Regions from separate parts of the Methylomonas sp. LL1 genome, predicted to be linked through region 1. Evidence: riboswitches for the same ligand, from Rfam matches in the RefSeq annotation. Region 1 holds a riboswitch; each other region holds the start of a gene.

Region 1 (2,199 bases):
ATAGCAGTAAGGCGCTTGAAGTCGCCGAGCGGCTCAGAAACTTTGTCGCCAACACCACAATTCCGTTGGAAGCGGGGGTGTCGTTGCAGTTCACCATTTGTATAGGCGTGGCGACGCTGAGGGAAAAAATTTCCAACATCGACAGCCTGCTCAATTTGGCCGACAAGGCGCTTTATCAGGCCAAGGACAGTGGCCGGAATAAGGTTTGTGGACTGGAAGAATATCAATTATTCCGCTTGTAATGACCTCATCGGTTACGATTGGCCATAATTGGGCTGGCCCTAGAGTCAGTTAATCGTCTAAAAAATCACCCTATTGATTTGCGCTCAAGCCGTCGTGGTTTTTCAACTTATTGGCGGACGGATTCTATGAATTGAGCCAATGCGGATACCGAAGCAAAGATCTTAACCACGTCATCGTGTTCGACGTCGATTTTGACGTCGTATTTCTTCCTGATTGCCAAGCCCAACTCCAGTGCGTCGATCGAATCCAATCCCAGGCCGCTATTAAACAGCGCGGCGTCGGACTTGATATCGTCGACGTTCACCTCTTCCAGTGCCAGAGTGTCGATGATCAGCTGTTTTAATTCGATTTCAGTCTGACTCATAGCATACTCATGGGTGGGAGAAAGTGTCCCGAAATGTTGAATTCAGCAAAAAACGCTGATTGGTTTGAATCGCCGACAGCGGCAACACACGCAAACGATAGGCTGTAAAGCCGGTCGGGTTTGATTGAAGGTGCCGGCAAACGCCGTTCGCGAGCTGTTTCTGGAGTCAAATGTCGTGCCATTGTCGATCTCTGCCCTTGTTCCCTAAATGCAAAACAACAATCATGGAAAGCCATGATTGATAAAAACCGACAATTGTAACGGTTGCCGATGGCCATGACGAGTGTGTTGGGTTATGGCTTTATCACCAAGGCATCGTTTCTAAGGCAGATTTGGGTATTTTTATGCCAAATGACGGCTAGGTCTTTGATAAATGAGGCAAATGACTATATTGGTTAGTCATTTAACGCAGTTTAATTAACGCCGGGGTTGTTTAAGTATATTAGGGAATATTTTATATCATTGAAACCTAGGATTTTACTGGGTTTTGGCATGTAATATGATAATCATTCTTAGTTGGCTAGGTTTCTGGTCCGATCAGGGAATGATGAGTTTATGTTTTAGTTTATTGGATTTCCCCTCGCCAACCAAGCCACACCCGTCGCGAGGCGGGGCCGGAAAGCCACGGTTCTTGAAAATAACAAAAACAAGAAGGCCGGGCCGCCTCCTAAAGTGATGGGGAGGAAGCGGCGTTTGTCTTTTCCCGAGGCAACGCCGAGAACATTACTGTTAACAATAAATAATTATTTGTACAGTAAAGAGGATTAAAAATGAAAAAAATCGCACTATCTCTAATTGCTCTAGCAAGCTTTTTGTTTGCAAGCCAGGCGTTCGCGCACGTTTCTTACTACAATTTGAACGCCAATAACCCTTCAGTAAGAGCTGTAACCAGCAATATCGGTTGGTCTGATGCGGCAGATGGCGATTGGGGTGATAGCCATCACGCTGCTTGGTTTAAATTTACATGGCTATGAACTTACCACAGGTTACCCGATCTGAATTTTAGTGGGATATTCTGGAGAGCGGTCATGCAAGCAAAGATCACGAGTTTTTGGGAGTGGCAACAGCACTTTGCCGATGAAAAAAGTTGTCTTCAAGCCATCATCAACCTCAGGTGGCCTGAAGGGTTTTGCTGTCCACGCTGTGGCCATCAGAAAGGTTGGTTGCTCCAGACACGACATGTCTACGAATGTGCAGTTTGTCATCATCACACATCGGTGACAGCCGGCACCTTGTTTCACAACACCAAATTACCGCTCGTGAAATGGTTTTGGAGTCTTTATTGGGTATCGTCGGACAAGGGTAGTATCTCCGCATTGCGGCTGACCAAACTAATTGGTGTTTCCTGGCTGACGGCGCAACGGCTGTTGAGAAAATTACGCACGGCCATGGGTGATCAGAATAATCTGTACAAACTAAGCGGCATTATCGAATTCGATGATGCCTTTATCGGCGGCAAACGTGCCGGTAAACGCGGGCGAGGCGCCGCCGGTAAAACCACTATTTTAGTGGCTTGCGAACATAATGATGGTAAGCCCGGCTTTGTGGCTATGAAGGTGGTTGAGCAGGTGACGCACGAGAGTGTTAGAGCA
Region 2 (2,199 bases), 1.5 Mb from region 1:
CCGTGCTTTCGTAAGCTAACACGTTCACCTTGAAACTACCGGCTGTCGGCATGACGATTTTCCAAACATCGAAAGTCGAACCACCGATTTGCTGAAAAAGGCTGCCGTTGATTTCCAGGGAATTAGCCGCTTGCGCGGGCGTCAGATAGGTGCCGCTGACCAGTGTGGCGGCCGTAAGGATTTTAAGCAATGAATTCATGTCCGTTCCTTTTGACAGATGGAAACTAAAAAGGCGAAGCCTAAGCTTCGCCTTGACTTGATTTTACGCAGTCACTGCCGCTTTACGGCGGCCAAAGCCGACCAAACCGGCGATGGCGCTACCGAACAGCCAGACCGCGCCAGGGACGGGAACCGCAGCTACCGACATACTTGCTTTATAGAACTCATTCACATTGTCAGTGCCATTGCCCCCAACCCACAAACTGTAGTTACCAGCGGCCAGGTTATTAAAGGTATATGTTACTGAACCACCGTCCACAGTGGTTGCCGCGTGGCCGACATAGGTCAATTCGTTACTACCACGCGTGGTTGGTGCAAAAGGGTTTGCGTTCCATGAACCGTGCTTGCTGCTGGTAGCTGTAGCATCCCAACCACTCCACAAGGTAAAACCAGGAGCGAATGTGGAAGCCAGACTGGAATCGGCTTCGACCGTAATGGTCAAGTTTCCAGCCACTTCCATATTGATCAGACCGAAATCCAACGCATTACCCCAGCTTGAAGCTGGCTTCCATTTATTGTTAATGGATTCCAAAACAAAATTTGATGCAGCCCCCTTGTTGTTGATCGCATCAGCCGCCGATATTTCGTAAACAGTATCAACATGGTGAATATTGGCCACCCAGGTGACAGGCAAATTACCGTCATAAGAAGGTGCACCACCCGTCCAAGAGCCGGTTGCATCGGAACCATTGACGTTTGGAGCTTGTCCGCCGGCTGCATCCAAATGATAGGAAACATGCGCTTCAGCAGCAGTTGCACCCATGATTGAAGCGGCAATTGCTCCCGCGATAGCCAGTTTTTTAAATTGAATCATTGCTTTCCATTCCTAAATTGTTATGTAAATTGCATTCTCATCTGAACGAATGCACTCGCACCCCTCGTCTCCGAGAGGGCAACCCGGCCATCTTGTTAGGCTCAAGACCCGTGGCTTTCCGAACCCGCCTCGCGACGGGGGTGGCTGAAGCATGAAGCTCCCCAACAATCCTTTGACAGTGCTTTTGCTTACCACAAACAAGCCAAGTACAAAATCATGAACACGGCGAACCAGAGATTTGCCGGCATTCATTCAGCATGGGCCGGAAAAAATTTTGTAAGCACTGCCTGACAACTGCATTCGGACTAATGCAACCCTTATGCCAATTGCCAAACACCTGAAATACAGGGACTAAAAATAAAACCAGCGTTAGCAAGGACTCGGAAATACGTGATATGGCTCATCACGCAACGTGAAATACCCTATTTTCAGCTCTAACACACCTCATTTAGGCCGCATGAAATGATTATCAAAGAAGCTCATTGTCGGATAATACCGACGCATCATTAAAAACCGCCTTAGACGCCATTAAATGCCACGGAAGATTGAGAATTGGATTTTCCTTTGGGCAGAGGGTTACGATCGTCAGCACAAATAAACGCAGCTAATGATCGGACGAAAAATATCTTCCAGAAATTTTGGGAAGCAATATGGTAGATACTCTGTTCCAAGTCAACAAAATTCCATCACTTTTTCACTCAGCGATGATGGGTGTCGGAATGACATAAAACCGTGTGTTATCGAACGGCTGGTCGTGCTTTAGCATGCCATGGATCGCATGCAGTAATTTACGCATCACTGCGCAGACGGCCTGTAAAGGTTTCTTGCCGTTGTCGACCAAGTGCTGGAAATAAGCGCTGACATGGGGATCATGCTGTTTGGCGCTCAAGGCCGGCATATACAATGCCGAGCGAATATGCCGGTTACCCGCCTTGGACAGCCGCATTTTCTTATGTACGCTTTTGCCGGATTCAAAGGCTTTGGGATCGAGCCCGGCAAACTTGACCCATTCGCGATGCGACAGGTTGGGTGGCAATAACAGCAGTTCGCCCATCAAAGCAATGGCGCTGGTTTGGGCAATGCCTTTGATGCCGGTCAGCAACTCAAAAACACGCTTGAGTTCCGGGTGCTGGTTGATCAAGGTCATCGCTTCGGCGGCCAAGGTA
Region 3 (2,199 bases), 620 kb from region 1:
AGCGGCCGGCTGGAATCATTCAAACAACGGCTGCAAAGCCGATTCCGGGTCAACAGCAAGACAGTCGACGGCAGTTCAAACGGAGCGGAGGCACGGCTTGAAATTCGAGAACACTGAAATACTCAAGCGCTGGCGGGCCTTATCGGGCAGAGAGCGATTAATGCTGATGGCCGGGGTTGGAGGGCTTTGCCTGTATGCTTTATACCAGTTGGCTTACCGGCCATTGCTGGAGCAAAGCAGTTTGCTGCAACAGCAAATTCAATCCCAGCGCCAAATATACCGGCATTTACAACAAGTCGGCGCCGAAGTGGAGGTTTTACGCCAAAGCGGCGTGGTGCAAACCGAAGCGGAAAGCGCGAGTCAACCGCCGCTGGCGCTGATAGACGCCAGTAGTCAGCAACTACAAATTAAACCCGCCATTAAAAGTTTGCAACAAGAAGGCGACGATCAAGTCGCTGTATCGCTGGAGCAAGTCTCCTTCGATAAGCTGGTCTACTGGCTGGCTATTTTGGAAACCAAGCATGGCCTGCGGGTGCTGAGGATGGACATGGCCGATCAGTCCGAGGCGAACGGTTTGGTCAGCGTCAAGCTGATGATCGGCCGTGGCTAGGCCATTTTTGCCATATAGCCGCGACCCCATTAAAGCCAACTAAAGGTTTAGGCATTAAGGATTGGGTTGGAAATAATTTCCATAATGGGGCGATTTTAATCGTCCTGGGCGAATGACCCGTAAGAGCGCGTAGCGAATTCGCTCCTACGGGACTTCCAAGCAGAGGTTGTGTGGGAGGGGCTTTAGCCGCGACGATAATACTTAGGTCGCGGTTAAGGCACCTCCCACGCAGCCGGCATCCGATCGCAAAAAGATACTTCCGACTAAATCCAAATCCCTTCGGCTCGACCCAGCCGCCGATAAAACCCTCCCTCGGTTATTCCACTAATCCACAGTCTATCGATGCAATACGAATGTATTACGTTTCCGAAGAATGTAACCGTTCTGTAACGGTAATGCAGTGATTGCACAGGGATAATGCGCGGCAACAGATGACCGGCTGGATCGGTCATGGCCGAATCGGGATTGACTAGGGAACAGGGACGGCACGAATAGGGAGTGGGTAAGGGAAGAGGGTAGGGAGTAGGTCAGGGGAAAATGAAGGATGGTAGCGGGGATGCGCCACTCTTTGAGTGTTAGACAGGAAAGTGTGTAAAAGCCAAACCCGTCGCGAGGCGGGGACGGAAAGTCACGGGTCTTGAATTGTTAGTCATGCTTGCTTGCGAGTAGCTGGAGTTAAGAGCTTGCCGCTCCCCCCGGAGCGGCAATGACAGGGAAAACGATAAAAGACGGCCGGGCTGTCACCTTATGTATTCAAATTTTTTAAACATGAGGATAAACCATGAAACATTTTGCAAAAGTGGCCGTGGCCGCGGTTTTGATGGCGGGAGCCGGTGCGGCTAACGCGAGTATCGCATACGACCAAGGCAGCAATAACGAAGCCTATATGTCGGCCTACGACTTTACCACCGGTAAAACCTTTACCTTCGATACCGGTGTTAGTTTCGGCCAATTGTTGTCCAACGTCGCCAATGCGGCCTACAGCTTGTCTTTTGATTTTTCCAACGATAGCAACTGGCTGAACTTCATCACCGGTGCCGCTACCGACAAAATCAAGTGGGCTGTTGCCGTAGGGAGTTTAGATGATCTAGGCGCCATGATTACTCAGAACAATGCTGTTGTTGATATCGATCCAGCTGGTACTTTCTTTACCCTTCAAGCTGGTGCCACCATTCAAGCACATGCCATCGAAATCAATTCCAAGGTTGTGGTCAACAATACGCAAAATCTGAGCACAATCGCTTTGGATAGTGAAGGTGCAGGCCTGGGTCAACACGCCAACGCAGCCAGCGTTTGGGGTGGTCATAACCAAGACCCGCAAGCCGACTACGGCCAGTCCATCGGCTTCCAGTTGGGCATGATGAATCTGGATGAAAACAGTCCTAACTTTGGCCTTGGTCAAACCATTCCGACTACTTTCGCCGGCAAATGGACTCTGGCCGGCAACAGCCTGACCTACGCTGCCGCTCCCGCTGCGGTACCCGTTCCGGGCGCGGTCTGGATGTTCGGCGCCGGTCTGATGGGTTTGTTGGGCCTCAATCGCCGTAAAACCGCGGCATAAGCCGCGCTTCGCTTCCGGTGCTTATCCG
Region 4 (2,199 bases), 1.1 Mb from region 1:
AGGATTAAACTCGAATGTTGTAGGCCTATTCTCGCGCCCGGCCGGATTGGCGTCGATGTTTAACCCGTTAACCGCATATTGCAGACCGGTGGCCGGAATTTCGTTGGCTGCGTAATCGGACCAATCGGCGGGCGTATTGTCGTTTAGAAGCTGGCTTTGGGTTTTGCTTGCCGCGGAGGCACCAAAAAACTCCTCGACGTAAATAGAGGGGGCCGGGGTGTTATCCATGGTAACGCCGGCGGCCAAGGCATCGCGATCTATGTTGAGGATAAGCGACCCACCCGAGACGGTGGCCGCCTGCGCGTTCGTGAAAGCCAACGTGCCGGCCATCACAATAGCATTAAATATTTTCATGTTTCTTCCTTAAATGAATAATGAATTCGGTTTAAACGTTTTTTGAGCCTACCCGGATTTTCCCTGCTTATGCTTGCTGAACATGAGAAGCGATAGAGCCCAGGTTGAAAACCGAGTAATAAGTTAATGTCTGTCGCTACCTGTAACGGCTTAAATCAAGCGCAACAGGCAGCGTCGATCCATGCGTTATGCGGAAAATTTGGCCTTTCCACGAGTTACGCCCAGCAGGCCTAGTAAACCGCTACCGAACAACCAAACGGCTGCGGGTACTGGAACAGCTGCCGGTGCCAGGCTCAAATGGCCGACGACGAGATTTTGGTTGATCGACTGAACGCCCAAGAATGAACTCCAGGTCAGACCAAAAATGCTGCTGGCTGTAGTCGGACTCATGCCGCCGCCGAAAACCAAATCGCCGGACAGGCTTAACTGGCCGCTGCCATTGACGGATTCAATCGCATTGGTAAGTTGCAGGAAGGTGGTGTTTTTAAACGCGCTGTCATAGCTAACCAAGTTCCAGACGCCGCTGAATTTTTGCAGCTTGAAATCATAGGGATACAAATTCCCAAGGGCGCCAGTCATGGTTAAGGCGCCACTCAAGCCGATTTGTCCCGTTGCCGTGTCGCTGCTGTCCATGGTTGTGGCCTGCAAGGTGCGGTTGCCGGCGTAGCTGGTAGTGGTGATATTCGTATTGACCGGAAACAGCATATTGGTGGTTGAAGTGGTGCCGCCAGCCGTACTGGCATTGATGGCAGTCTCGTTATAGCTGGCATCAAAAAAATGGTTGACGGTCCAGCCACCCGTTGCGGTACTGAAGGCGGTGTTGTCGATGCTAATAGTGGCATTACCGGTCACCAGCGCGGCGCTGGCGGATGCGGGTGCCAGTAAGCCGGCCAATGAGCCGAATACCAGGACGCCGGCGCTTGCCAATTTAACAGTATGTTTTTTCAAACTTGTCATTTTTGTTCCTTCATTAATTACGGTTAAAGTTAATCTCCAAGGCACTGGCCTTGAAGGTAACCCGGCTGTCTTATTCCAAGACCCGTGGCTTTCCGGCTCCGCCTCGCGGCGGATGTGGCATGGTTGTCGTATCCATTCGACATCACTCTATGTCCTTGAGTGAGTGGTTCCCGCTCCATCCTGAATTTAATGCATTAGTACCTCACGCTTCCCGTGACATACACGGCCGGCCCGCTGTCGGGCGCAACCCGTCCGTCGAAATAGTCGTAAGCCGAAAAATAGTCGACCCCGGTAAGGTTTTTCGCGGTGGCGGCCAGTTTGAATGTCGCCGTTTCGTAGGCAACGGTGGCGTCAAAGCCGTGGTAAGCCTCGCTTTTGAATTGATTGTTGTTCGATAAAAATGCGCCGGCGCGCAGGTTGACGCCAAATCCCAGGCTAAGTCCCTTCAACTCCGGCATAGGCAATCGGTAATGCATCCATAAACGGGCGGAATTTTCCGGTACCAACGGCAGACGGTTGCCGGCCGGCACGCCGGACTTGTCGTCGATAAAGCGCGCTTCGGTATGGGCATAGCTGGCCAGAAAATTCAGTTCGTCCAGGGGCTGCCAGAGCAGATCGGCATCGAAACCGACCGAGCGTTGCTGTCCGGCCGCAACCGAGCGGCCTTGAATATCGGTGTTATCGGTGACGGCCACATGGGTTCTATCGATTTGGTAAATCGCCATCTGCCCGCTGAATTGCCCGGCAAAATCGAACTTAAAGCCGGTTTCGATTTGCCGCGATAACTCGGGAACCGGGGTATCGACAAAATTAATCAGCGGCTGGCCGCGCATGCCTTCGCTGTAACCGGAGAACCAGGAAATTTGCTCGGTCAGATCCACGACGACG

What was found. Region 1 has a riboswitch for cyclic di-GMP ahead of IVG45_RS04480 (hypothetical protein). Riboswitches for the same ligand answer to the same signal wherever they lie in the genome.
Region 2: another riboswitch for cyclic di-GMP. It lies ahead of IVG45_RS10855 (VPLPA-CTERM sorting domain-containing protein); the one in region 1 lies ahead of IVG45_RS04480 (hypothetical protein).
Region 3: another riboswitch for cyclic di-GMP. It lies ahead of IVG45_RS22605 (PEP-CTERM sorting domain-containing protein); the one in region 1 lies ahead of IVG45_RS04480 (hypothetical protein).
Region 4: another riboswitch for cyclic di-GMP. It lies ahead of IVG45_RS09340 (hypothetical protein); the one in region 1 lies ahead of IVG45_RS04480 (hypothetical protein).

Annotation. Positions count from the first base shown of each region.
Region 1 covers NZ_CP064653.1:860,013-862,211, forward strand. Annotated here, with positions in the region: gene IVG45_RS04470 (diguanylate cyclase) at 1-242, shown strand, start outside; gene IVG45_RS04475 (phosphopantetheine-binding protein) at 350-607, opposite strand; cyclic di-GMP riboswitch class I at 1,189-1,275, shown strand; gene IVG45_RS04480 (hypothetical protein) at 1,378-1,581, shown strand; gene IVG45_RS04485 (IS1595 family transposase) at 1,636-2,199, shown strand, end outside.
Region 2 covers NZ_CP064653.1:2,323,396-2,325,594, forward strand. Annotated here, with positions in the region: gene IVG45_RS10850 (VPLPA-CTERM sorting domain-containing protein) at 1-199, opposite strand, end outside; gene IVG45_RS10855 (VPLPA-CTERM sorting domain-containing protein) at 263-1,033, opposite strand; cyclic di-GMP riboswitch class I at 1,108-1,188, opposite strand; gene IVG45_RS10860 (IS110 family transposase) at 1,728-2,199, opposite strand, start outside.
Region 3 covers NZ_CP064653.1:1,480,015-1,482,213, reverse strand. Annotated here, with positions in the region: gene gspL (type II secretion system protein GspL) at 1-117, shown strand, start outside; gene gspM (type II secretion system protein GspM) at 98-610, shown strand; cyclic di-GMP riboswitch class I at 1,198-1,272, shown strand; gene IVG45_RS22605 (PEP-CTERM sorting domain-containing protein) at 1,392-2,171, shown strand.
Region 4 covers NZ_CP064653.1:2,003,553-2,005,751, forward strand. Annotated here, with positions in the region: gene IVG45_RS09335 (VPLPA-CTERM sorting domain-containing protein) at 1-354, opposite strand, end outside; gene IVG45_RS09340 (hypothetical protein) at 541-1,311, opposite strand; cyclic di-GMP riboswitch class I at 1,364-1,440, opposite strand; gene IVG45_RS09345 (TonB-dependent siderophore receptor) at 1,506-2,199, opposite strand, start outside.